One region of the Sodalis sp. RH22 genome, then DNA from elsewhere that is predicted to be linked to it. Evidence: predicted binding sites of a transcription regulator. Region 1 holds the regulator's gene; the other holds the start of a gene.

Evidence for each region. Region 1 encodes PhoB, which activates phosphate uptake and scavenging genes when phosphate is short. Its sites were predicted from a motif close to CTGTCATAAAACTGNCNNAT; they were not measured.
Region 2: the regulator PhoB is predicted to act here: its motif matches at 1,465-1,484, upstream of pitA (inorganic phosphate transporter PitA).

What each region holds. Positions count from the first base shown of each region.
Region 1 covers NZ_CP178731.1:2,558,279-2,561,420, reverse strand. Annotated here, with positions in the region: gene sbcD (exonuclease subunit SbcD) at 1-843, opposite strand, end outside; gene phoB (phosphate response regulator transcription factor PhoB) at 1,055-1,744, shown strand; gene phoR (phosphate regulon sensor histidine kinase PhoR) at 1,769-3,106, shown strand; gene ACL2XN_RS11740 (PstS family phosphate ABC transporter substrate-binding protein) at 3,103-3,142, shown strand, end outside.
Region 2 covers NZ_CP178731.1:4,154,240-4,157,381, forward strand. Annotated here, with positions in the region: gene pitA (inorganic phosphate transporter PitA) at 1-1,394, opposite strand, end outside; gene ACL2XN_RS18815 (NAD(P)/FAD-dependent oxidoreductase) at 1,683-2,894, shown strand; gene ACL2XN_RS18820 (hypothetical protein) at 2,910-3,142, opposite strand, start outside.

The DNA.
Region 1 (3,142 bases):
GAAACTGACTATATTGATCTGCTTGGGCTGCCCGGTCTCATCAAAACTCAAGGCGATGGGCGAACCGCAATAGCGGATATGCTGCTGTCCGCCCACGCACTGCGGGCGGTGGATATGGCCGAGGGCGATATAATCCGCCGGAGGAAACAGCTGGGCGGGAAACGCGTCCAGGCTGCCGATATAAATATCGCGTACCGAATCGGTGGTGGCGGCGCCCACAGTGGTCAGGTGTCCGGTGGCGATAATCGGCAGCCGGCCGGGCAACTTGGCGCGCAGGGCCAGCGCCCGGTCATATAGCGCCTGGTAATATGCGGCGATGGCGTCCATCAGCGCCCGCTGTTTATCATCCCCCGATTCTCCGGCGCGGCTGGTCAGCACATCCCGCGGGCGTAAAAAGGGGATGGCGCACAGTATCGCCCCCGGCTTTCCACTACGATCGTTCAGTACAAAAACCGGTTGCCCGCCGCTGTCTTCGCGGTCGCCGTCGGCGTTGTCGTCATCGTCCCGGGCGCCGAACCCGCCGCCGGCGATAACCCGGGTATGCATGCAGGCCAGCAGCGCCCGGGATTCGTTCAGTGTCGCCACCGCGTCATGATTGCCCGCCAGTATGATCAGCTGGCAACCGGTCGGCTGCAACGCCACCACGAAACGATTGAACAGTTCGCGGGCATAGCTGGGCGGGGTGCCGGTATCAAAGATATCGCCGGCCACGATCACCGCGTCGATATCCCGTTCTGCCACCTGCGCCACCAGCCATTGCAGGAAGGCGCGGTGCTCCCGGGCGCGGTTTTTGGTGAAAAACGACTGACCCAGATGCCAGTCAGAAGTGTGAATGATCCGCATGACGCTCCAGCCAGAGTGTAAAAGTCAGGGCGAGAGTATAAACCTTACCCCGGGCGATGCCGACGTAAAGCTGTTAATTTGGCAACCCGGGACGAAAAAAAACCGCCATCCGCTATGCTTCTGGCACGATGGGCTGATTTTAATAAATCTGTCATAAAAGTGACGCATAATGCCCGGGCACGTTAACCGCAGAGATTAATGGCAGGAAAAAATGGCAAAACGCATATTAGTCGTGGAAGACGAAGCGCCGATTCGTGAAATGGTGTGCTTCGTACTTGAACAGAATGGCTTCCAGCCCATCGAAGCCGAAGACTACGGCACGGCGGTCAGCCGTATGGCGGAGCCTTATCCGGATCTGGTATTGCTCGACTGGATGTTGCCAGGCGGTTCGGGAATTCAATTTATCAAACATATGAAACGCGAGGTATTGACCCGCGATATTCCGGTCATGATGCTGACCGCGCGCGGCGAGGAGGAAGACCGGGTGCGGGGGCTGGAAGTGGGCGCCGATGATTATATCACCAAACCGTTCTCGCCCAAGGAGCTGCTGGCCAGGATCAAGGCGGTGATGCGCCGTATTTCGCCGATGGCGGTGGAAGATAAGATTGAGCTGCAGGGCTTAAGCCTGGATCCGTCGTCGCACCGGGTAACCTCCAACGAACTGGCCCTGGAGATGGGACCGACCGAATTTAAACTGCTGCACTTTTTCATGACCCATCCCGAGCGGGTATATAGCCGGGAACAGTTGTTAAATCATGTCTGGGGCACTAATGTGTATGTTGAGGACCGGACGGTTGATGTGCATATTCGCCGCCTGCGCAAAGCGCTGGAAACCGGCGGTCACGATCGGATGGTGCAGACGGTCCGCGGCACCGGCTATCGTTTTTCCGCGCGCTATTAGCGCGGTATAAGGGGAGCTCTGCCGGTGCTGGAACGTTTATCCTGGCGTAAGATTTTGCTGGAACTGGGGCTGTTTTGCCTGCCGGCCCTGCTGTTGTCGCTTTTTGTCGGCCACCTGGCCTGGCTGTTGGTGGCGGCGCTGCTGGCCGCGCTGGTGCGCAACTATTATTACCAACTGCGGCTGTCCCGCTGGTTATGGGTCGATCTCCGGCATACGCCGCCGGAAGGGCGGGGAAGCTGGGAACCGCTGTTCTATGGCCTGCATCAGATGCAGTTGCGCCACCGGCGGCGGCGGCGTGAACTGGCGACATTGTTCAAACGCTTTCGCAGCGGCGCGGAAACCTTGCCTGATGCGCTGGTGATGTTGACCGACGACGGCCATATTTTCTGGTGCAACGGCCTGGCGCAGCAGCTGCTCGGGTTTCGCTGGCCGGAAGACAACGGCCAGCATATCCTTAACCTGCTGCGCTATCCCGAATTCAACAGCTATATCCAGGGCCAGTCGTTCGAGCGCCCCTTGACCCTGCTGCTCAATAAGCAACGTTACGTTGAATTCCGCGTGATGCCCTATACCGACGACCAGCTGTTAATGGTGGCCCGCGACGTGACCCAGATGCGCCAGCTGGAAGGCGCCAGGCGCAACTTTTTCGCCAATGCCAGCCATGAACTGCGTACGCCGCTGACGGTGTTGCAGGGATATCTGGAAATGATGAACGACCAGGATATGGATGAAGCCATGCGCGCCAAGGCCATCCACACTATGCAGGATCAGACGCAGCGCATGGAGCGCCTGGTCAAGCAGTTGCTGGTGTTATCCCGTATCGAGGCCGCGCCCCAGGGCGAGGTCAATGAACGCGTCGATATTCCGGCCATTCTCAAGCGCCTGCAGCAAAGCGCCGGGGCGCTCAGCCAGGAACGGCATGAGATCGTGTTCCGGGTTAATGAACAGTTGCTGGTGCGCGGCAATGAGGATCAGCTGCGCAGCGCGATGTCGAACCTGATATACAATGCGGTCATCCATACGCCGCCGGGCACCCGCATCGAGGTGTGCTGGCAGCGTACCGCTGAGGGCGCGCAGTTTCAGGTCAGCGATAACGGGCCGGGCATCGCCCCGGAGCATTTACCGCGCCTGACCGAGCGTTTTTACCGGGTTGACAAAGCCCGTTCGCGCCAGACCGGCGGCAGCGGCCTTGGGCTTGCCATCGTTAAGCACGCGCTCGGCAATCATGACGCCCATCTTGATGTTATCAGCGAGCCGGGCGCGGGTACCCGCTTCTTTTTTACCTTGCCCAACCGGTTGATTGTCCTCCCCGTCCTGGCCGAAAATAACCCCACTTCTCCTTCACGTGTCAAATCCCGATGATAAAAGCTGTAAAAACCCTGGGCTGGCTGCTCTGCC
Region 2 (3,142 bases), 1.6 Mb from region 1:
CCGCCGTCCACCAGCATGGTGCCCGCCACCGCGGAAGACAATACATGGGTGGTGGAAACCGGCATGCCGGTATAGCTGGCGGCGCCGATGGACACGGCGGCGGTCATCTGCGCCGACAGTCCCTGCGCGTAGGTCATGCCCTTCTTGCCGATCTTTTCGCCGATGGTGGTGGCAACGCGCCGCCAGCCAATCATGGTGCCCAGCGACAAGGCCAGCGCCACGGCAACGATAATCCACAGCGGCGCGTACTCCACGGTTGCCAGCAGATCCTTACGCAAATTATTCAGGAAGCGTTTATCTTCGCCGGTGGTTTGCGGCAGCTTGGCGGTCCGGTCCGCGGTATCGGCGACGCACATCAACAGGCGGCGCACATGCGCGCGCTCGAAGGGCGTGATCTTATCGTAGCTCTGCAAATTATCCAGCAGCGCCATGGCGCGGGTGATGGCCAGCAACGCCCGGGAACTGTCGCAGTGAAACTCGGCCGGCGTGGACGGCAGGGCGTTGACATCCGGCGTCGGAATCGCCGGCGGTTCGGCGTTAACCACCTGCGGCAGGGCGCCTTGATGCTGCAGGTAAAATTGCTGCAGGTTGCCGACCGCGTCGCGGGTGCGGGCGATATCATAGCCGGTGGAATTCATATTCACCACGAACCCGGCCGGCGCAACGCCTATCAATACCAGCATGATCAGGCCGATACCTTTCTGTCCGTCATTGGCGCCGTGGGCAAAACTCACCCCGGCGGCCGACAGGATAAGCGCGGTACGGGTCCAGAACGGCGGTTTGCGTTTGCCGTCTTTCTTCTCCCGTTCCGCCGGCGTCAAATGAATGCGGCGCCGTTTCGGGGTACTGCTCCAGTAACGGCGCAGCGCGAAGACCATGATACCGGCCACCACCAGCCCGACGATGGGCGAAATGATCAGCGACAGGAAGATCTCGATAAGCTTCGGGATATTCAGCGCGTCCAGCACCGACGAGTCGGTTACCATGGCGTTGGTCAGGCCGATGCCGATAATGGCGCCAATCAAGGTATGCGAGCTGGAGGCCGGCAAACCGAAGTACCAGGTTCCCAGGTTCCAGATAATGGCCGCCAGCAGCATGGAAAACATCATTGCCAGGCCGTGGGTGGAGCTGACGTTTAACAACAGGTCGACCGGCAGCAGATGCACGATGGCATACGCCACGCTCAGGCCGCCGAGCAGCACGCCGAGAAAATTGAAGATCCCCGACATGCCCACGGCCAGCTGCGAGCGCAGGGCACGTGTGTAGATTACGGTTGCTACCGCATTGGCGGTATCATGAAACCCGTTGATGGCTTCATACACCAGGACAAAAATTAATGCGAGCACCAGCATAAGACCGGTATGAAACTCCAGGCCGGTAAATAGATGTAGCATAGGGTTACGCCATAGATTGGACATGAACGGGGCGCATTATCTGCGACAACAGGGGCCGTGGAAAAGAGAAATATGACCTTTTTATGACATTTCTGTCGGCACTGCGCGGGCTTGTCCGCACTTTACTCTGTAAAATCATGAGGATAACTATGCTTACTGATTTTATCATCCTGTTACGTTGGCATAAGGCCACCGGGGACATTACAATCGGCCCCCGCGTGGAACGCACAATAGCCGGACGGACGCCCTTTTTCATGATTAAGCAGGCATAAGCAGAGAGCAAGTATGGTGGAACAGTTTGACGTAGTGGTGATCGGCGCCGGCGCCGCGGGCATGTTTTGCGCCGCGCAGGCCGGCCGGCTGGGCCGCAGGGTATTGCTGCTGGATAACGGCAAAAAGCCGGGACGGAAAATTCTCATGTCCGGCGGCGGCCGCTGTAATTTCACCAATTTGTATGTCGAGCCGGCGGCGTTCCTCTCGCAAAATCCGCATTTCTGCAAGTCCGCCCTGTCGCGTTATACCCAGTGGGACTTTATTGCCCTGATGCAGCAATACGGCATCGCCTGGCATGAAAAAACCCTCGGCCAGCTTTTTTGCGACGACTCGGCGCAGCAGGTGGTGGATTTGCTGCTCAAGGAGTGCGAATTGGGCCAGGTGACGCTGCGCTGCCGCAGCGAGGTAGGGGCCGTGGAAAAACGCGGCGATGATTTTTTCCTGACCCTGCCGGGCGGCGCCATCAAAACCGCCCGTCTGGTGATCGCGACAGGCGGCCTGTCCATGCCCGGCCTGGGCGCCACGCCCTTCGGTTATAAAATTGCCCAACAGTTCGGACTGCCGGTCATCCCCACCCGCGCCGCGCTGGTGCCTTTTACCCTGCATAAGCCCCTGCTGGAACAGTTAAGCGTGCTGTCCGGCATCGGCGTGCCCGCGGTGGTCGTTGCTGAAAACGGCGTCTCGTTCCGGGAAAACCTGCTGTTTACCCATCGTGGACTGTCGGGACCCGCCATATTGCAGATTTCCAGCTTCTGGCAAAGCGGCGAGTACCTGACGCTTAACCTGCTGCCTGATACCGATTTAGCCACGTTCCTGGCGGCAGAATTGCGCGAACACCCTAACCAAAGCCTGAAAAACACCCTGGCGAAACTGTTGCCGCGTCGTTTTGTCGAGATGTGGTTCGCCCTGCTGGCCATTCCGGAATGCACGCTAAAACAGCTCACCCACCGCCAGCAGGCCGATTGGATTCTGGCCCTGCAGCAGTGGCGGCTGCAGCCGAACGGCACCGAGGGCTATCGCACCGCCGAGGTCACCCAGGGCGGCGTGGATACCCGCTATCTCTCGTCCAAAACCATGGAAAGCCGGCAGGTGCCGGGACTGTATTTTATCGGCGAGGTGGTGGATGTGATAGGCTGGCTGGGCGGCTATAACTTCCAATGGGCCTGGAGCTCGGCGTGGGCCTGCGCGCAGGCGCTGGGGGCCGCGGAACGCCATAACCCTGCCTGAGGGTCACGCGGTGACTTAACGCAGCCGCCTGATCTCATGATCCCGGTACTTGTAGTTACAACGCAGTTCTACGCCTGCGGGGATATCAGCCAGCGTGAACACCGCGATAACCGATACCGTGCGCTTATTCGCCAGAATCGCCGGAAACCGGGCCATTTCCACATTATAGCCGGATCGGGCCTGGCGGCAGGGACGGCCATGCTCGTCATATTCAACCAGAGTGTTTATTTTGGATATGATGCCGTCGC